Regions from separate parts of the Promicromonospora sp. NPDC023805 genome, predicted to be linked through region 2. Evidence: riboswitches for the same ligand, from Rfam matches in the RefSeq annotation. Region 2 holds a riboswitch; each other region holds the start of a gene.
What was found. A riboswitch is a leader RNA that binds a small molecule or an ion and turns the genes downstream of it on or off. The one in region 2 is predicted to bind thiamine pyrophosphate.
Positions count from the first base shown of each region.

Region 1: another riboswitch for thiamine pyrophosphate. It lies ahead of AB0F70_RS15610 (thiamine-binding protein); the one in region 2 lies ahead of thiC (phosphomethylpyrimidine synthase ThiC).
Region 3: another riboswitch for thiamine pyrophosphate. It lies ahead of thiD (bifunctional hydroxymethylpyrimidine kinase/phosphomethylpyrimidine kinase); the one in region 2 lies ahead of thiC (phosphomethylpyrimidine synthase ThiC).

Region 1 is NZ_JBFAAH010000014.1:142,889-149,841, forward strand. It holds gene AB0F70_RS15575 (amino acid ABC transporter permease) at 1-368, shown strand, start outside; gene AB0F70_RS15580 (amino acid ABC transporter ATP-binding protein) at 355-1,185, shown strand; gene AB0F70_RS15585 (TIGR00730 family Rossman fold protein) at 1,243-1,797, opposite strand; gene AB0F70_RS15590 (isopentenyl transferase family protein) at 1,794-2,540, opposite strand; gene AB0F70_RS15595 (ATP-binding cassette domain-containing protein) at 2,708-3,433, opposite strand; gene AB0F70_RS15600 (ABC transporter substrate-binding protein) at 3,430-4,458, opposite strand; gene AB0F70_RS15605 (ABC transporter permease) at 4,455-5,228, opposite strand; gene AB0F70_RS15610 (thiamine-binding protein) at 5,225-5,518, opposite strand; TPP riboswitch at 5,613-5,737, opposite strand; gene AB0F70_RS15615 (Gfo/Idh/MocA family oxidoreductase) at 5,860-6,840, opposite strand.
Region 2 is NZ_JBFAAH010000002.1:283,793-290,745, forward strand. It holds gene AB0F70_RS04715 (MFS transporter) at 1-448, opposite strand, end outside; gene AB0F70_RS04720 (LacI family DNA-binding transcriptional regulator) at 561-1,691, shown strand; gene thiC (phosphomethylpyrimidine synthase ThiC) at 1,751-3,535, opposite strand; TPP riboswitch at 3,530-3,635, opposite strand; gene AB0F70_RS04730 (C39 family peptidase) at 3,807-5,090, shown strand; gene AB0F70_RS04735 (peptidoglycan recognition family protein) at 5,189-6,953, opposite strand, start outside.
Region 3 is NZ_JBFAAH010000020.1:41,845-48,797, reverse strand. It holds gene AB0F70_RS19110 (aspartate aminotransferase family protein) at 1-896, shown strand, start outside; TPP riboswitch at 1,004-1,100, shown strand; gene thiD (bifunctional hydroxymethylpyrimidine kinase/phosphomethylpyrimidine kinase) at 1,090-1,986, shown strand; gene dxr (1-deoxy-D-xylulose-5-phosphate reductoisomerase) at 2,092-3,261, opposite strand; gene AB0F70_RS19095 (RyR domain-containing protein) at 3,275-5,074, opposite strand; gene AB0F70_RS19090 (hypothetical protein) at 5,238-6,953, shown strand, end outside.

The DNA.
Region 1 (6,953 bases), on a different contig from region 2:
TCGGTGGTTACGCGGCGGAGGTGATCCGTGCGGCGATCCTGTCCGTGCCCAAGGGGCAGTGGGAAGCAGGCTGGACGGTCGGCATGTCGCCGGCCAGGACGCTGGGCCGGATCATCCTGCCGCAGGCCGCTCGCGTCTCGGTGCCTCCGCTGTCGAACACGTTCATCTCGCTCGTCAAGGACTCGTCGCTGGCCGTCGTCATCCTGGTGACGGAGATGTTCCGCAAGGCGCAGGAGATCGCCGCGTCCTCCAACGAGTTCCTGCTGATCTACGCCGAGGCGGCCCTGATCTACTGGATGATCTGCACCGTGCTCGCCGCCGGCCAGAACGCTATCGAGAAGAGGCTGGACCGGTATGTCGCGCACTGAGGACGCCCCGATCACGAACCTCCTGACCGCCCGCGGCATCCAGAAGTCGTTCGGCAGCAACCACGTGCTGCGCGGGGTGGACCTGCAGGTCCAGCGCGGCGAGGTGGTCGCACTGATCGGCGCGTCGGGCAGCGGCAAGACGACGGTCCTGCGCTCGCTCAACGGACTCGAGACGCCCGACGCCGGGCTGCTGGAGCTGGACGGCGGGCCCACCATCGACTTCGGCGCCCAGGCCGCCGCGGCGGGCGGCGGCTGGGGTGCCCGGCGCGCCGGCGCCCGTCTGGCGAAGGCGAACCGCGCCGCCCTGCGCGACCGCTCCGCCATGGTGTTCCAGCACCACAACCTGTTCCCGCACCGCACGGTCGTGGAGAACGTGATCGAAGGCCCCACGCAGGTCAAGCGGATCCCCCGCGCGACGGCGATCGGCCGCGCCGAGGAGCTCCTGGCCCGGGTCGGTCTCGCGGACAAGCGCGACGCCTACCCGCACGAGCTGTCCGGCGGGCAGCAGCAGCGCGTCGGCATAGTGCGTGCGCTGGCGCTCGAGCCGGACCTCCTGCTGTTCGACGAGCCGACGTCGGCCCTCGACCCCGAGCTCGTTGGCGAGGTGCTGACCGTGATGAAGGAGCTCGCGGACGAGGGCTGGACCATGGTCGTGGTGACGCACGAGCTGCAGTTCGCGCGCCAGGTCGCGGACGAGGTGCTGTTCCTCGACGGCGGCGTGGTGGTCGAGCGGGGCGCTCCCGCACAGATCTTCAGCGACCCGGCCGAGGAGCGCACCCGCCGTTTCCTCGACCGGATCCTGCACCCCCTCGACTAACCCACCCCGCTGGTCGAGCCCGTCGAGACCAGGTTGTGCAGAGTTCTTCCGAGTGGCTCAGCGGGCGGCGGGCTGCCGGAGGGCGGTGAGGTGACGGAGCACCTCGGCGGGGTCATGGCAGACGACGAGGCGTTCGATGTCCGCCGCGTCGGCGAAGCCCTCCTGCGCGGCGTGACTCAGATACGTAAGCAGGGGGTCGTAGTAGCCGCCGTGGTTGAGCAGGAGGCACGGCTTGCTGTGCAGGCGTATCTGTGCCCAGGTGAGGACCTCGAAGAGTTCCTCGGCGGTGCCGAGGCCGCCGGGCAGGGTGACGAACGCGTCGCCGAGCTCGCCCATGAGTGCCTTGCGCCGGTGCATGTTGGGGACGAAGTGCAGTTCGGTCAGACCTTGGTGGGCAATCTCCCGGGGGAAGCTCTCGGGGATGACGCCGACGACGCTGCCGCCGGCTTCCAGAGCAGCGTCCGCGACAGCACCCATCAGGCCGATGGACGCGCCGCCGTAGACGAGGCGCAGCCCGGCTTCGGCGATCTCACGGCCCAACAGGGCGGCGGTATGCAGGTGGGTGCGGTCCCGGCCCGGCGCCGCTCCACAGAACACGGTGACGCTGTTCATGAGCCAAGCCTTGCTGGGAGCTGCATCGAGAGGTCGGAGAAGAGCTCGGAGAACGCCTTCTCCTGATCCGCTCCGTGCTCGGCGTGCCGCAGCGCGATCAAACACGCAAGTTCGTCCAGCAGGCCCTCAGGAACATGGGAGATGGTGGCTTCCTGCGGGTCCAGAGAGTGCTTGTCACACCATTCGAGCACGGCCTCCAGGCCGTTCACCGAGGCGGCGAACGGACGTTTCGCGGGATCTCTCCACAGTTCCGCGAGCTCGTCCAGGAGACTGCGCAGCGGCGGTTCCGGGCGCAGCATGACGTGCGCACGCGAGGTGAGTGCGCGCAGGTACTGGGAGTTGTCCGCTGGGCGGGCCAACAACTGAACAGTGAAATCCCAGGGAAGCCTGGGCAGGCGAGCAGCCAGAACTGTCAGGAGCGAGATCGACCCTCCTTCGACGATCACCGACGATGCCGTACGGCTCAGCTCACTCACCGTCTCCACCAGCACGTCCACGGCCCTTTCGGCGGAGTAGTCGCCATCGGCGACGGTGCGATCGCCCAGCCATACCCGTCGGACGCCGGACACCTCGGCGCCGGCCCTGGCACTGGTGGTGGCAAGGTCGGTGAAACACTGGATGCGGTCCGCCACAACGACCGGAGCTCCGGTACGCAGGGCCAGGCCCGAGGCCACATCGCTCTTACCGACCCCGGTGGGTCCCGCGATGAGATGAACAGTTGCCGAGACCGGGCTGCCGAACATTTTCACCGTTCATCCTTTGATTGACTGGGGCAACTAGATTGCCTCTAGTAGAGCAGGAGCCCCCAGCATGAAAGCGAAGATTCGGTAGCACAAAAGTGAACATTCGGTATCAAACGCACCTGATCGACTGCTACTGACCAGGGAAGGGGTGTGATCCCTTAGACCGCTCAGTACTCCAGCGCAGCCAGCACCTCGGCCCGGCTCGGGCCCGCCGCGTCCAGCACCACCCGGCCCGGCCGTGCGCTGAGCACCACCACGCGGTCGGCCAGGGCGAGCGCCTCGTCCACGTCGTGCGTCACGAGCACCACCGCCCGCTGCCCGACGCCGGAAGCCGAACCCTCGACCAGGCCGCCGGCCAGCCCGACCCCCGCGAGCCACTCGTTCATCCGCCGCCGCGTGATCGGGTCCAGCGCGCCGAACGGCTCGTCGAGCAGCAGCACCGGCCGGCCGGCCAGGCACGTCCGCAGCAGCGCGAGCCGCTGCCGCATGCCGCCCGACAGCTCGTGCGGCCAGGCCCGCTCGAAGCCGCTCAGGCCGAACGTCTCGAAGAGCTCGGCGGCGCGCGCCTCGGCGTCGGGCCGCGGGACCCTGGCGATCCGGGCGCCGAGCAGCGCGTTGGACCAGGCCCGGCGCCACGGCAGCAGCCCGTCCCGCTGGGGCATCCAGGCCGTGGCGGCTCCGCCGTCGGGCAGGCTCGGGACACGCAGCGTGCCGGAGACCGCCGCGCCCGGCGGCAGCATGCCGCCGAGCGCGCGCAGGAGGGTCGACTTGCCGCACCCCGACGGCCCGACGACGGCGACGAACTCGCCGTCCTCCACCGCGAGCTCCACGCCCTCCAGCGCGGCGACGTCACCGAACCGGACGCTCAGCCCGTGTGCGGCGAGCACGCTCACGGCTGGTCGCCCGCCCCGCCCGGGAGGAACTCGTCGGTCCACGCCGCGTCGGTGTCGAAACCGGGCTCGGTGAGCCCCTCCTCCTCGAGGAACGAGACGAACCCGTCCCACACCTCGGCCCGCTGCGTGCCCCAGTCGCCAGACGCGTACTGCGGGCCGAGCCACAGCGCGCTCGCCTCGACCAGCTCCGGGTCGAGCTCGGGCGCCGCCTCCAGCAGTGCCTGCGCCGCACTGTCGGGGTCGGCGGCCGCCTCGTCGTACCCGCGCGACAGCGCCGCGAGGAATCCGCGCGCGACGTCGGGCTCGTCGTCGAGCAGGGAACGGGACGTCGCGACCAGTGGCGTGTACCAGTCGGGGATGCAGTCGAAGTGGTCGCGGAACGCGATGGTCTCGACGTCGAGGCCGTCGACCTCACCCAGCCGGACGGTGTCCCACGCGTCGAAGACCCATGCCGTGTCGAACTGGTCCTCGGTGAGGCCGATCCGGAAGTCGTCGCTGACCAGGGGTGTGAACTCGACCTTGGCGGGATCGCCGCCGTCGCACTCCACGAGCTTGCTGATCAGCGCCTTCTCCAGGTCGGACTCGTACGAGCCGTAGCGCTTGCCCTCGAGGTCGCGGGGGCGGGTTATGCCGTCGTCCGACAGGCTGATCAGGGACGACGTGTTGTGCTCGATGACCGTCGCCACCGAGACGACGTCGGCCCCCGCCGCGCGCGCCGGGACCAGACCCTCCGCGACGGAGTAGGCGAAGTCGGCCTGGCCGGCCGCGACGAGCTGCAGCCCGGACGTCTCGCCGGGCTCGATGATCTCGACGTCGAGCCCCTCGGCCTCGAACCAGCCCTCGGCCTGGGCGAGGTAGAGGCCGGAGTGGTTGGTGTTGGGCGTCCAGTCGAGCACGACGGTCACCTTGCGGAGATCGCCGTCGGACGCCGGGCCGCCGGCAGACGTGCCGCAGCCGGCGAGCGCCAGGGGCACTACCGCCGCGAGGGCCGCCGAACGGACGAGGAAGGTCGGGGAGTGCTTCATGATTTTCCTCTCTGCCACGGCGTCGCGATGCGCGTGAGCACGGCGACGAGGGCGAAGAACAGGCCGGACAGCAGGGCGATCAGGACGACGCCCACGAAGATCTGGTCCACGGCGTAGGCCTTGCGGGACCGCTGCACGAACACGCCGAGCCCGGACTGCCCGGCGAGGTACTCGGCGACCACTGCCGCGCCCACCGCGTAGGTCGCGGCGACCCGCAGGCCCGCGAGCGCCCCTGGGATCGACGCCGGCAGTCGGACCAGCAGGAACTGGTCCAGGCGGGTGCCGCCCAGGCCGGCCACCATGTCGGCGTGCTCGGCGTCGACGGCGCGCATCGCGCCCACCGCCGAGACGAGCACGGGGAAGAAGACGGTGAGCGCCACCAGGACGATCTTTGGCAGCAGGCCGAAGCCCGTCCACAGGATCATCAGCGGCGCGAGCACCACTACCGGCACCGTCTGCGTCAGCACGACCAGCGGGTACAGGGCGTCGCCGGTCACACGCGAGGCGGTGACCAGGATGCTCAGGACAAGGCCCGCGACGGTGCCGAGCACGAGGCCGGCGACCGCCTCGGTGAGCGTCGTCAGGACGTGCGGGCCGAGCAGCGGCGCCACCTCGACGGCGGTCAGCGCCACCTGCGACGGCGCGGGCAGCACGAACTCGGGCACGCCGGTCAGGCGCACCGCCGCCTCCCAGACGGCCAGCAGGACGACGACGGTGAGGAGCGGGGCGATCACCCGCCGCGCCCCCCACCGCCGAACGCCCGTGCTCACGCCCGGAACTTGGTGATGAGTTCCGAGATGGTGGGACCACCGGCGTCGGCGGTCTCGCTGACCTTGATGTTGGACTGGACGCCCTCGGCGCCCGCCTCGATCGTCGCCTCGTGGACGGCGCGCAGCAGCGCCCACACCTCATCGGGGTTGCCCTGGACGAACGTGCCCATGGCGCCCACCTCGTAGGTGAGTCCGGACGCCTGGATGACGGCGATGGCGGCGTCGACGTACGCGTACTTCGCGTCGGGCGTGCCGCTGGGGCGGGGAGAGACCTGGATCTCGGCGAGCATGTGTGCGACCTCCGTGCACGGGCACACCAGAGGTCGCCGGTTCCTGACAGAGGCGCCGCCGCGTCCCCCTTCGGGGACGGCATCGACCGAACGCCCGCGCCGTCAGGCACGTCCTTCCGCTGGCATTACCCAGTTCAAGTGATCGGGTCGACGGCGTCGGGCGCGATGCCCAGGCCATACCTCTCAGCCCGGCTACCCCGAGCTCCCCGCGTTGGCGAGCACACGCTACATCTCCGCACGGCAGATCCGGAAGCGCACCCCCTTCGAGGCCTAGGTTCCTCCGCTCTGAAACGGTTCAGAAGGGAGCAGCCTAGGCCTCGAAGGGGGTGCCGGCAGTGGGGCTACTCGCCCGGGTACTTCAGGCCGATCTGCTCGCGGATCGTGTCCAGCGTCGCCATGATCGCTACCGTCTCCGCGCGCGGGAGGAGCGGGCTGTCGAGCTCGCCGGCCGCGACCAGGCGCTCGGCCTCGGCGGCCTGGAACTGCATGCCGCGGCCGGTGATCTCGGCGGTGAACGTCTCGGTCTCGGTGCCCTCGGCGTCGTACACGTGGACCGTCGTCTGGCTGTACCAGACGGCGTCGATCTCGATGCGTCCCTCGGTGCCCAGGATCGAGGCCCGGTTGGGGCCCTTGGTGTCCGACGCCGAGATGGTGGTGGCGACCCGGGCGCCGTCGTAACCGAAGATCGTGGCGATGGTGGCGTCCGCACCCGTCTCCTTGAACGTCGCGTGCGACTGCACGGTGAGCGGCTCACCGAACAGGTCCCAGGCGAACGAGACGGGGTAGATGCCCAGGTCGAGCAGCGAGCCGCCGCCGAGTGCCAGGTCGTTGATGCGGTGCGCCGGGTCGTCCGGCAGGTCCTGGGTGTGGTCCACCATCAGGGTCCGGACCTCGCCGAGCACACCGGAAGCGATGATCTCGCGCACGCGCGCCATGTGCGGGAGGAACCGGGTCCACATGGCCTCGAGCGCGACGAGGCCCTTCTCCTCGGCGAGCTCCATGATCTCGCGCGCCTCGGCGGCGTTGACCGTGAACGGCTTCTCGACCAGCACGTGCTTGCCGGCCTCCAGCGCGAGCTTCGCGGCCTCGGCGTGCATCGGGTGCGGCGTGGCGATGTAGACGATGTCGACCTCGGGGTCGTTCACGAGGTTCTCGTACGAGCCGTGCGCCGTCCGGATGCCGAAGCGGTCGGCGAAGGCGCGCGCCTTCTCCAGGGACCGTGACCCCACCGCCTGCACGGTGAAGCCGTTGTCGTTCAGGTCTGATGTGAAGGCCGAGGCGATCCCGCCGGCCGCCAGGATGCCCCATCGCAGGTGTGTCATACGTTCGAGCGTAGTGCCAGCGCTGAATACGCCGAAGTGGAGGTCCGCGAAGCAGAGCGCCGGTCCGAGTCTCCCCGGCGAGCAGCAGCTGCGCCACCCGCTTCCAGCCCGAC
Region 2 (6,953 bases):
CGGCGCCGACCACCGTGCCGAACGAGAACCCGGCGTGGAAGACCGGCATGATCGCGCGACCGAGGCGTTGCTCGACGGCGGCGCCCTCGAGGTTCATCGCGGCGTCCCAGACCCCGATGCCCACGCCGAACAGGATCAGACCGAGACGCACCGCGAGGTGCTCGCCCGTTGCGACGCCGTAGCCGGCCACGGCCAGGCCGGCCACGACGACGCACGCGAAGCCCAGGACCGTCCGCGCGGTACCGAACCGCTCGGCGACCAGGCCCGACAGCGGGATGGCGGCGACGGAGCCGATGGACCCCGTGAGCAGCAGCAGACCCATCTCCTGTTCGGAGAAGGAAAGCCCGTCCCGGACGGCCGGCAGACGTGATGCCCAGCTCGCGAAGGCGAACCCACTGGCAGCGAAGACGACGAAGACCGCACGAGCGGCGGCGTGTGCAGTAGGCACTGAACTCCTTGGTGCGATTGAATCTCCCGACCGTAAGCCACAATCTGGGACCAGCCCAGCAGATTCCTGGGCCCCGCACCACTGGTGCCGAGTGAGAGACAAGGAACCCGCGATGAGCCGCCAGAACGTACGACCGACCCTCGCGAGGGTCGCCGAGCTGGCCGGTGTCTCCGTCTCCACCGCGTCGCTCGCCTTTTCCGGCGCCGGACCGATCACCCCCGAGACCCGGGAGAAGGTGCTGGCCGCCGCACGCGAGCTCGAGTACTCCGGCCCCAACCCGCTCGGGCGACAGCTCCGGTCGGGACGGTCCGGGATCGTCGGTGTGGTGATCGGCGACCAGCTCGGCAGGTCGTTCCGCGACCCTGTCTCCACCCAGGTGCTGCACGGCCTGGTCTCCGCTATCGGTGAGCAGGGCCTCGGCGTGCTGCTCGTGCCGGGTATGCCGCAGGGCGCCACCACCCAGTCCATGGGGCTCGGCGCCGAGGCCGGGCTGCCGCCCGCCGTCGACCCGCTGGTCGAGGCCGCCGCGATGGACGTCGCGGTGCTCGTCTGGGGCACCCTGAAGGACGACCCGAACCTCGCCGCACTACAGCGCCGGGGGGTGCCCGTCGTGATCGGCGAGGGGAACGAGGTGTCCGGCGTCCCCGTGGTGAGCGTCGACGACCGCCGGGGCGCCGCCGAGGCGGTGCGGCATCTCGTCGAGCTCGGGCACACGCGGATCGCGGAGATCACGCTGCCGTTCGGGCGGGACGAGCGGTCGGGGCTGGTCGACGCCGACCGGCTCGCCGCCGCGGAACGCACGCCGACCCGCAACCGGCTGGCCGGCGTGCGGGACGTCGTCGAACCCGTCATCTCGTGGGAGACGCCGGCCTCGCTCGTGGAGCACGGCCGCGACGCCGCCACGGAGATCCTCTCCGAGTGGGCGCCCGCCCGGGACCGTCCGACGGCGATCATCGCCCACTCCGACCTGCTCGCCGCCGGTGCCGTGATCGCCGCCCGCGAGCTCGGGCTGCGGGTGCCCGAGGACGTGTCCGTGGCCGGGTTCGACGGGCTCGACCTGCCGTGGCTCTCCCCCGACGTGCTCACCAGCGTGCATCAGCCGCTCGTCGAGAAGGGCCGGGCGCTCGGCCTGGCCGTCATCGCGCTGCTGGCCGGCGAGGAGCCTCCATCCGTGGTGCTGCCCGTGACGCTGGTCGAGGGCACTACCTCGGGACCGGTGCCCGACCTCAGCGCGATGCCCTGAGCCGTCCCCCGTTGGTCGGGCTTGTCGGGACCTCGACAAGCCCGACCAACGGGCGGGTGTCAGGGACGGAGGGTTGGGGCCGGGAGGTAGACCTCGCCGCCCGTCTCACGGAACTCGGCCGACTTCTGGGCCATCCCCGCCGTCGCCGCGTCCGCGAGCGCCGTCTGGTGCTGTGCACCGCCGAACTCGTCGCGGATGTCCTGCGAGATCCGCATCGAGCAGAACTTCGGACCGCACATCGAGCAGAAGTGCGCGGTCTTCGCGGCCTCGGCCGGGAGGGTCTCGTCGTGGTACGCCTCGGCGAGCTCCGGGTCGAGCGACAGGTTGAACTGGTCCCGCCAGCGGAACTCGAAGCGGGCCTTGGACAGGGCGTCGTCGCGGTCGCGGGCGCCAGGGTGACCCTTGGCGACGTCGGCGGCGTGCGCGGCGATCTTGTAGGTCACCACGCCGGTACGGACGTCGTCGCGGTCGGGCAGGCCGAGGTGCTCCTTCGGCGTGACGTAGCAGAGCATCGCGGTGCCGTACCGGGCGATCTCGGTGGCGCCGATCGCTGAGGTGATGTGGTCGTACCCGGGTGCGATGTCGGTCACGAGCGGGCCGAGCGTGTAGAACGGGGCGCCGTCGCAGAGCTCCTGCTGCCGCTCCACGTTCTCGCGCACCAGGTGGAACGGGACGTGTCCAGGTCCCTCGACCATCACCTGGACGTCGTAGGCCCAGGCCCGCTTCGTCAGCTCGGCGAGCGTGTCGAGCTCGGCGAACTGCGCGGCGTCGTTCGCGTCGGCGAGCGATCCGGGCCGCAGGCCGTCGCCGAGCGAGAAGGCGACGTCGTACCGGGCGAAGATCTCGCAGAGCTCGTCGAAGTGCGTGTAGAGGAAGTTCTCCTGGTGGTGCGCCAGGCACCAGCCGGCGAGGATCGACCCGCCGCGCGAGACGATGCCCGTGACCCGGTCGGCGGTGAGCGGCACGTATCGCAGCAGCACGCCCGCGTGCACCGTCATGTAGTCGACGCCCTGCTCGCACTGCTCGATCACCGTGTCGCGGTAGATCTCCCAGGTGAGCGCGCCGGCGTCGCCGTCGACCTTCTCGAGGGCCTGGTAGATCGGCACGGTGCCGATGGGCACCGGCGAGTTCCGCATGAGCCATTCGCGCGTGGTGTGGATGTCGTCGCCCGTGGAGAGGTCCATGACGGTGTCGGCGCCCCACTTGGTGGCCCACTCGAGCTTTTCCACCTCCTCCGCGATGGAGCTGTGGACGGCGGAGTTGCCGATGTTCGCGTTGACCTTGACCAGGAACGCCCTGCCGATGATCATCGGCTCCGACTCCGGGTGGTTCACGTTGTTCGGGATGATCGCCCGGCCGGCGGCCACCTCGCTGCGCACCAGCTCGACGTCGCAGCCCTCGCGCACCGCGACGAACCGCATCTCGGGCGTGATCACGCCCTGGCGTGCGTAGTGCATCTGGGTCACGGTCCGGCCGGGGAGCGCCCGGCGGGGCCGACGTCGTTCTCCCTGCCACTCCTGGCTGGCGGCACCGCGGCGCAGTGCGCCGCGCCCGTCGTCGGCCAGTGCCCGATGGCGGCCGTCGTACTCCTCGGTGTCTCCGCGCGCCACGACCCAGGGTTCGCGGGCCGGCGCGAGGCCGCGGACCGGGTCGGAACCGGGGCCCTGCGTCCGGTAGACCCGGACCGGCTCGTTCGGGGCGCCGTCGGGCGACGGCGCCAGCGTGATCTCCGTGACCGGCACCCGGAGACCTGTGTCGTCCTGCGGTGTGCTGTACCCGCCGTCGTGCTCGTGGTCGCGCTCGTACTGGTAAGCGAGCGTGCGGGACTGGGACTTCTCCATCATGAGACTCCTGCTTCCTACGCCGGTGTTAACCGGACAGGTTCAACGGTCCCGGGCCGTACAGCCCGATCTCAGCCCCTGCGTGAGGCACCCGTGGGATCGCCGCCGAGGTTAGCACTGTCCGGCACTTTCCTTCTGCCCCGCCGCCCACCGTGATAAGCAAGGCCCGACGGCTCGCTCACCCCAGCAGGGAGCCCGGGACATGGAGGCTGGAATGCCGGTACGGAACAACCTGCGAACGAGGGCGTTCGCGTTGGCGGCTACGGGGGCTCTCGTGGTTCAAACAGGGATCGTGGCGGGTGCGGTGTCGGCGGCGGGCGCTGAGGTGAGCCCTACGGCGTCGGACAACCAGATCACCCTGACCTCGTGGGACGGGCGCCGGGAGCTGCTCGCGGGCGAACGCGACGGACTGCGGTTCGACGTCCACGGCGGGCTCATCCTGCCCCGCGGCGGTGACCTCGTGGACTACACGGACCCGTACGGCGACGGCACGCCCGTCACGTACGAGACCGGCACGTGGACCTCGCCCGTCGTCGAGACCGGGTACCCGATCAAGCAGGCCGTGCCCTCCTGGAACGCCGACACCCCCACGGGCACCTGGGTCGAGGTGGAGTTCCGCGGCCGCAAGGCTGACGGGGCCTGGACCAAGTGGTTCGTGATGGGCCGCTGGGCGTCTGGCGACGACTTCGCACCCGCCAACGGGCGCGTCGGCGACATCCACCGCACCTCCCTGAACGGCCAGGGCGACACCGACGCCGCCCTGTTCACCGACACGTTCGTCGCGAGGGCGGGCTTCGAGCCGAACGCGTTCCAGACCCGGGCCAGGCTGTACCGGCCGCAGGGCGCCAAGGTCTCGCCGCGCCTGGCGTCGGTGAGCACCATGACCAACGAGAACCTGCCCGACGAGCACTACACGGGCACCAGCGACTTCACGCTCGGGCGCGAGGTGTCGCTCGACGTCCCGCAGTACAGCCAGAACATCCACCGCGGCGAGTACCCCGAGTTCGGGGGCGGCGGCCAGGTGTGGTGCTCGCCGACGTCGTCCACGATGGTGATCTACTCCTACGGCCGCGAGGTGCCGGCCAAGGAGCTGGAGGACATCGTCGCGCCCAACGGCGACCCGCAGGTCGACTACGCCGCGATCAACACCTGGGACTACGCGTACGAGGGTGCGGGCAACTGGCCGTTCAACGCCGCCTACGCCAGCACGTTCGGGCTGAAGTCGTTCGTGACCCGGCTGCGCTCCCTCGCGGAGGCCGAGAAGTTCATCGAGGCGGGTATCCCGCTCACCTTCTCGATCAACTTCGACGAGGCGGAGATGCCCGAGGCGGGTTACAGCACCCCCGGGCACCTCGTCGTGCTGGTCGGGTTCACCGCGGACGGTGACCCGATCATCAACGACCCGAACAAGGCGAGCAACGACGAGGTTCGGGTCGTGTACACGCGGGAGAACTTCGAGCGGGTGTGGCAGACGTCCACCGACGGCGTCACGTACGTCTACCACCCGAAGAACGTGAAGCTCCCGAGCAACATGCCGGGCGTCACGCAGAACTGGTAACCCCAGCCCCGCGAAGTAGAACTGTGGCGAGATAGCTGTGGCGAGGTAGAACCCGAACTTCTGGTTCTACCTCGCCACAGTTCTGTCTCGCCCTGGTTCTACCTCCGCGGGACCTGCGTCGGGGCCGAGGTGTACGTCGCCGACGTGTAGCCGTCCGCGGAGACCGTCACCTGCACGGTGAGCTCAGCGCCCCGGTCGAGGCCCGTCACCAGGTACCGGTCACCCTTCGCCCAGCGCACCGGCTCGCCGTCGCGCAGCCATCGGTACTCCACGTCCACCTCGCCCGGGAGGTACGTGCCGGCGTCCGCGCGCAGGACCTTCCCCGGCTTGGCCCGGCCCTCGATGCTCGGCCCGGTCACGTCCGCCACCACGGGATCGTGGATCTCGACGTCGGCCGCGTTGACGAAGACGTGCCGGTGCGCCAGCCAGAGCTGGTAGTAGACGTCGTCGCCGCGCACTACCGTGCGGCCGCCCGGGCCCGTACCGTCGAACGTGGCGGCCCGGAAGTAGTCCGAGGCCACGTGGTCATCCGCCACCGCGTAGGTCTGGTCCACGCCCACCCGGTACTCGATCGGCGTGACCGGCTGCACCGGGACGCCCGGGTGCTCCTCGTAGGCCGCCGCCTCCGGGTAGGCCCTGCCGAAGACCGGCGCCGGGGCGTCGCCCGCGACGGTGACCGTCTTCGCCGTCGCCGGCACGACCACCGGACGCTCGGCCGGGTTGTGCAGCCAGGCCAGCGAACCGGCCCACCACACGCCCAGCCAGTCACCCTCCACCTGGTCGACGACGAGCTTGTGCCCCGACTGCACGCGCGCGCTCACGTCGCTCGCGTACGTGGTCCCGTTCGACCCGTCCGGCTTCCAGCCCGGGTCCTTCGCCAGCGGCGCGTCGGCCGACGGCGACTGGTGCAGGTACCGGAAGTTCGTCCCGGCACCCGCTACGCACGCGCCCGAGCCCGGCGACGCCTGCTCGCAGCCCGTCACGGTGTTCGGGTTGTCGACGTACCCCGTGCGCACCTCGACCACGTCGCCCGGCGTGACGTTCGTCGTCGTCTCCAGGTCACCGCCGATGGGGGCGCCGAGCAGCTCGAAGTAGTGGTCCCAGTCCCAGTAGGGGCCCGGGTCCCAGTGCACGTTCTTCGTGGACCCGGGCAGGGTGCCAGGCACCTGGTCGTGCCCCATGACGTGCGCCCGGTCGAGCGGGATGCCGTGCTCCGCCGCCAGGTACCGGACGAGGTCCGCCGACGCCTGGTACATCGCCTCCGTGTACCAGGCACCCGTGCCGGCCCAGCCCTCGTGCTCCAGGCCTATGGAGTGCATGTTCATGAACCAGTTGCCCGCGTGCCAGCCGACGTCGGCCGGGTCGAGGTGGTTCGCGACGTGCCCGTCCGAGGAGCGCAGGGTGTAGTTCCACGCCAGGTAGGTCGGGTCCTGCACCAGGTTCACCGTGGGCTGGTAGGCGGTCTCGGTGTCGTGGATCAGTATGTAGTCGAGCGACGGGCCACCGTCGCCCGTGCGATCCGCCTGGCTGTGGTTGCCGAATCTGTCGGTGTTGTCGGGCAGGTCCGGGGATGCCTTCTCGTAGGGCGCGGGCAGCCACTCGCAGCCGAGCTCTTCGGGGCAGTCGGTCTCCGGGTCGCTCGTGCTGGAGGCCCGCGGCACGGCGACGTCCCGGTTACCCGTGAGGATCGCCGCCCCGTCGGCGGGAGTGGTCGCGCCCGCGCCCTCCCTGAGGATTGTGTACACCCGTGTAGCGAAACCCTCGACATCACTCATGCGGGACACTGCGTTCTCCCACTCCCCCAGGCTGGCCGACGTCGTCCCGGCCGGCTCGGCGTCGACGGCACCGTCGCGTATCGCCTGG
Region 3 (6,953 bases), on a different contig from region 2:
TGACGGGTCTGCCGGGCCTCAAGGAGCCGTTCGAGCCCCTGGTCCCGGGCGCGCACAAGGTGCCCAACACCAATATCTACCGAGCGGCCGAGGGACTGCGCGACGATCCGAAGGCGTTCGGCCGGTGGGCCGCCGACCAGATCGAGACGCTCATCGAGATGGAGGGGCCCGGCTCGGTGGCCGCCGTCTTCCTGGAGCCCGTGCAGAACGCCGGCGGCTGCTTCCCGCCGCCGCCCGGATACTTCGAGCGGGTGCGCGAGATCTGCGACAAGTACGACGTCCTGCTGGTCTCGGACGAGGTCATCTGCGCGTTCGGCCGCATCGGATCGATCTTCGCGTGCGACGACTTCGGCTACGTGCCGGACATGATCACCTGCGCCAAGGGCATGTCGTCGGGCTACTCCCCGATCGGCGCGTGCCTGGTCTCCGACCGCGTGTTCGAGCCGTTCGCCACCGGGTCCACGAGCTTCGGCCACGGATATACGTTCGGCGGGCACCCGGTCTCGGCCGCGGTCGCCATGGCCAACCTCGACCTCTTCGAGGCGGAGGACCTGACCGGGCGGGTCAAGCGGAACGCTCGGGCGTTCCGGACCACCCTGGAGCGGCTGCACGACCTACCGATCGTGGGCGATGTGCGCGGCGCCGGGTACTTCTACGCGATCGAGCTGGTCAAGGACAAGGACACCCGGGAGACCTTCGCCGGCGACGAGGCCGACCGCCTGCTGCGCGAGTACGTCACTCCGGCCCTCCTCGAGGCAGGCCTGTACTGCCGCGCCGACAACCGCGGCGACCCGGTGGTGCAGCTCGCGCCGCCGCTGACCGTCGGGCAGACCGAGTTCGACGAGATCGAGGAGATCCTGCGGGGCGTGCTGAGCGAGGCCTGGTCCAAGCTGTGACCTGGTCGGGCGGCCGCGCGCTGCTCCGCCGGCCGACGGCGCATGATCGACCTGCTCGTGGACGGACCGCAGCACAGGGCCGGACGGACCGCTGGGTAGGGTGGGGCCGAAATGGCGCGGGGCGCCGGGCACCAGCCCGGCTGAGACGTACCCGTGGAACCTGATCTAGGTAGTGCTAGCGAAGGGACGCCTCATGGGCTCACTCCTGCCCGACGACGCCGTCGTCCGGACCCGGCCGCCCGGACACCCCGCCGTGGCGCTGACGATCGCCGGCTCGGATCCCTCCGGCGGCGCGGGGATCCAGGCCGACCTGAAGACGTTCGCCGCGCTCGGCGGCTACGGCTGCGCGGTACTCACCGGGCTGACCGCCCAGTCCACGACCGGCGTGACCAGAGTGCTGCCCGTGCCAGCCGACATGGTGACCGCGCAGCTCGAGACCCTGTTCGCCGACGTAGCGGTGGACGCCGTGAAGATCGGCATGACGACGGACGCCGCCGTCGCCCGGGCCGTCGCGGCGGCGCTGCGGCACCTGCGGGGCGCCGGGCGCGCGCCCTACGTGGTGCTCGACCCGGTGATGGTCTCGACGTCGGGCCACCGCCTGCTCGCGCCCGACGCCGAGGCCGTGCTGCGCGACGAGCTGCTGCCGCTGGCCGACCTGGTCACGCCGAACCTGCCGGAGGCAGCCGTGCTGCTCGGCGCCGAACAGGCCCGGGACGACGGTGAGGCGGCCGACCAGGCGCGTGCGCTGCTCAAGCTCGGGGCACGGTTCGCCCTGGTCAAGGGCGGGCACCTGGTATCGGCGGAGTCGGTAGACCACCTCGCGGGTCCGGACGGCGTCGTCGCCCTGACCGCCCAGCGGATTCCCACGCGGAACACCCACGGGACGGGCTGCACGCTCAGCTCGGCGTGCGCCGTCCTGCGCCCCCGGCACGACGGGTGGGAGCCCGCCGTACGCATGGCGAAGGACTACCTGACGGAAGCCCTGCGCGCCGCGGACGACCTGCTCATCGGCGGCACCGGCACGACGCCCGGCCCCTGGCACGGCCACGGCCCGGTCGACCACAGCTTCGCCACCCGCACCCTCGGCTGATGGGTCGGTCGATCCACCCCTTCGAGGTCTAGGTTGCTCCGCTCTGAATCGTCTCAGAGCGGAGCAACTTAGGCCTCGAAGGAGAGGGACCGGGAGACGGCAGCGTCAGGCCGACTTGAGGAGCTCCGCCGCCCGGGCGCGGGCCCAGGCGTCGGCCTCCAGGACGCCCTCGACCGAAGCCGCGTCGCCGGCGTCCGTCGTCGCGTGCGCCTCCACCACCGCGGCCACCGTGTCGACGATGTCGAGGAAGCCGATGGCGCCGTCGTGGAACGCGTCGACGCACACCTCGTTCGCCGCGTTGTAGACCGCCGGGTGCGTGCCGCCGGCCTCGCCGACCTGCCGGGCCAGGCGGACGGCGGGGAAGGCGTCGTCGTCCAGGGGGGCGAACTCCCAGGTGGACGCCTGCGTCCAGTCGATGGGCACATCGACGTCGGGCAGGCGGTCGGGCCAGGACAGGCCCAGTGCGATCGGCACGAGCATCCGCGGCGGACCGGCCTGGGCGATGGTGGAGCCGTCGGCGAACTCGACCATCGAGTGGATCATCTGCTGCGGGTGCACCACGACGTCGATCGCGCTGAACGGCAGGTCGAACAGCAGGTGCGCCTCGATCACCTCGAGGCCCTTGTTCACCAGGGTCGCGGAGTTCGTGGTGACCACGCGCCCCATCGAGAAGTTGGGGTGCCGCAAGGCCTGCGCGGGGGTCACGTCGCGCAGCTCGGCGCGCGTGCGACCGCGGAACGGCCCGCCGCTCGCGGTCACGACGAGCTTGCGCACCTCCGACGCCGCGCCCGAGCGCAGCGACTGCGCGATGGCGGAGTGCTCGGAGTCCACCGGCACGATCTGACCTTCGCGCCGTACGGCGGCCTTGACCAGCGCGCCCCCGACGACCAGCGACTCCTTGTTCGCGAGCGCCAGCGTCGAGCCGGCGGCGAGCGCGGCGAGGGTGGGGCGCAGGCCCACGGATCCGGTGATGCCGTTGAGCACGACGTCGCTCCCCCGGCCGGCCAGCTCGGTCGCGGCGCCCGGTCCGGCGAGCACCTCGACGCCGTCGGCACCGGCCTCCGCGAGGAGGGTGGTCAGCGCGGCGCGTGCGGCGTCGTCGGCCACCGCGACGGCGCGCACGCCGAGCGACGCGGCCTGCCGGGCGAGGAGCGGCAGGTCGGAACCGCCGGCGGACAGCGCGTCCACGCGGAATCGCTCGGGGTTGCGCCCGATGACGTCGATGGCCTGCGTGCCGATGGAACCGGTGGAGCCGAGGAGGGTGACGCTTCGCATAGGCCCCATCCTGTCAGTCCTCGGCGGCCTGCTCGGCACGGCCGCGGCCGAACATCCGCCAGCCCTTGACCACGCCGCGGGGGTCCGGGGCGGGCTCGCCGGCGGCCTCCCAGCCGGCGTCGTCGGCGAGCGGGACCACGTGGAGGCCGAAGTCCGCGAGGATCACCGGGATCGCGCGGATGGCGGCGCGGTCCTTCTCGCGGTCCGCCTCCGACAGCTCGGCCCAGGGGCGCAGGTCCGGGTGCAGACGCCGGGCGTCGTCCCGCTGCGGCCCGTAGGTCCAGCCGGCGGCGGTCTTCTCGGCCATCCACCGCTCGTGCTCGTCGACGGCGCGGGCGTCGACCACGGGTTCGGGGATCCGGCCGTGCTCGCCGTCGCCTGCGGGTGCGACGGTGCAGCCCATCTGGCGGAGCCGGTCCGGGATGGCGCGCACCTGGGCCCGGTTCGCCGCTCGGAGGTCGTCGGACAGGTCGACCCACGAGACCATCGCCGGGGTGCTCTCCCAGGCCACGCCGCGGGAGCGCTGGTTGCGCAGGTAGGTCAGGTGGGCGGAGACGGCCATCAGGTCGTAGACGTCGTCGTGCACGAGCACGCCGGGCGCGGTCGCCCTGCGCAGCAGCGTGCCCGGTTCGACGACGTCGAGCCGCCCGCCGAGGTCGTCGAGGATCGCGCCGTCGTGGGTGCCGAACAGGCCTCCGAGGCCCGCGAGGCGGTTGAGGCGGAGCACGACGGCGCCCTCGCCGGCGCGCCAGAGGTCGCTGTCCCGCAGCGCGTGCCGGAGCGCGTCCACGTCGTCGTCATGGCACACGTAGACCCGCTGGGGCGTGCCGATCGCGCGTACCTCGGCGAACGTCTCGACCGGGACGAGCCTGCAGGCCGCCCGCACGCTGGGCCAGCGTGCCCGCAACGCCTGCGCGGCGGCGCGCGCACCGGGGCCGACAAGGGTCACGGTGAGCGGTTCGCCGCCGGACGCGATCTCGACGCTCCGCAGCCGCGCGAATGCGACGACGAGCGCCCTGCCGAACGTGCCGTGCCCGACCACCGAGATGTGCGGCGCGGCGCCGCGGGCGACGGTCCGGTCACGCCGGGCGAGGGACCGGGCGACGAGCTCGCCGAGCGTGAAGAAGTCCACGCCGGGCTGCGGATGGCTCAGGTGCCGGGCCTGCAGGGCCAGCGCGAACTCGGGGTCGCTGACGTGCGCGTTCAGCCGCAGACCGGGCAGGTCGGGATACCGGTCCGCGCGGTTGGCCACGGCCACGGTGAGGACGTTGACGCCGGGCTCGTCAGCCTCGGCCTCGCAGGCGTAGAGGACGGCGGCCCCAGCCACCCCGGCGTTGCGCAGCGAGTCGGCATCGCCCGCCGTGGTCCGCGCGACGGGCGCGCCCCGGGCCGCGAGCGCCTCGGCGATGAGGTCGGCGACCGGCGTGCGCCCGACGACCACCGCGTGCCCCCGCATCCGGCGGGTGCGCATGAGCACGAACTGGTCGGCGAACAGGGAGCGCACCGCCTCGAACACGGCGTAGCCGGTGGCGACCGGGGCGAGGAACCGTGCGGCCTGGAGCTGCCAGGGCAGGTCGCCGCCGTCGTTCGTGGCCTCCGCGCCGAGCACGAAGAGCTGGACGGAGTAGTAGACGACGTCCCACCCGGTGGTGCCCCAGACGAAGTCCGGGGAGGTCCGGTAGATGGAGAAGCCCCACAGGCCCAGTGCGAAGGCCACGCCGAACAGCGCGGTGAAGCCCGCACGCACCCACGACCGGCGCACGCGCAGCCGACTGGGTCCGTCGCTCGGGACGACCAGCTCCGGTGTCGCCATCTCATGCCTTCCTCACCCTGTGCCGCCCGGCCCGGGACCGGTCCCGGGCCGCGCATTTCACCATAAAGGTGACTAGCGTCATGACCAGCGGCGACACTACACACCGGGGACTCATTTCTCCCGGTCCGCGACATTCGCCGAGGAAAGGCTGTGGGGGGCAAGGATGACCGACCGGAGAGGCCGCTTCCTTCGCACCAAACGCGCGCGCCCCGCGCCCCGCACCGACGGGTACGACGCCTTCCTGTCCTACAGCCGCGACTCCGACGGCGAGTTCGCCCCCGCGTTCCACTCGCAGCTCCTCGACTTCGACGACCGCGACGACGTCCGCGACCTGCGCATCTTCCTGGACCGGACCGGCCTGGCGAACAACCCCAGCCTCTGGGGCTCCATCAAGCACAAGCTGGAGCACTCCGACTACCTCATCCTGCTCGCCTCCGAGGGTGCCGCGAGCTCCCACTTCGTGGCCGAGGAGGTGGCCTGGTGGCTCGAGCACCGGGAGCCCGAGACCCTCCTGGTCGCGGTGACCAGCGGCAAGATCGTCTGGGACCGGTCAGCGAACAAGATAGACAAGATCAGCACCACCGCGTTGCCCGCGCCGCTCGCCGAGCGGATCGACAGCGAACCCAAGTGGACCGACCTGACCCGGCTGCGCCAGCGGCGCAGGTTCTGGCGGCGCCACCCGGACCGGGCGACGGCGCTCGCAGAGCTCGTCGCCCCGCTGCGCGGCCCGGACGTCAGCACCGAGGAGATCCTCAGCGCTCACATCGCTCGCCAGGGCTCGACCAACCTGTGGAGCCGCCTCGCGATCGCGGGCCTGCTCGTCATGCTCGCCGTGACCGGCGTCGCGTTCGGATACGCCCTGCGGGAGGCGTCCCGGGCGAACGAGGCGGTGAACGCCAACGCCGCCCACCTGCTCGGCGCGACGTCGCACGTGGTGCACCAGGACGATCCCGCGGTGGCGCAGCTGCTCGCGGTGGAGGCGGTCGAACGCCTCCGGGACGGGCAGACCCGCACCGCGCTGTTCAACGCGGTGACGGCGAACGAGCCCGCCGACCCGTACCTGCTGCGAACCGTCGACGTACCGGAGGAGACGGAGCTCGCCGACGTCGCACCGACCGGCACGGGCATCGTCGGGCGTACCGACAGGGGTGACCTCGTGCGCTGGAACCCGGACGACGGCGAACCCGCCGTCCTGCGCGGTGACCGCACGCCGTTCGGCACGGTGACCGGATCCGGGCGGGCCGGCCCCTTCGTCGCCGGGAGCGCGGACGGCACTGTCGTCGCCGCGGTGGACGACCTCGGCGTGACCGTGGGCCGCTTCGGACCCCTCCCCGAGGGCAGCACGAGCCGCCAGACGCACCTCGACCTGCCGGGCGCGACGGCGGTGGCCATCACCCCGGAGGGCGACACGCTCCTCATCGCGTGGCACGACGCCACCAGCGGCAGGAACCGGATCGGCAGCATCAACCTCGCGGGTCGCGACCTGGCTGTCCTGGAGTCGGACGCCGGTTCCCGGCGGCCGCACGAGCAGCGCCTGGCGTTCAGCGGCAAGGTGGAGACGGAGCTGGCGGTCACGTCCCTCGCCGTCGGCTCCAGTCGCACCCTTGCGGTGGCCGACGCCGCGGCGGACACCCTCGAGGTCCGCAGCGTCGACACCTTGGAGCTGACCCACGCCGGCCCCGTAGACCTGCCCGACGGCGCGGTCCCGTCCCCCTCGCTGAACGACTGGGCGACGCTGCACTCCGACGAGAACGGCACGACGGTCACCGTGCACCACTGGGCCGACGGCTCAGTACGTTCGGCGGACTGCCCGGTGCCCCGCGTCTGGTCCGACCCGCAGGTGGTCGCGATGGACGACGCGACCACGCGGGCGCTGATC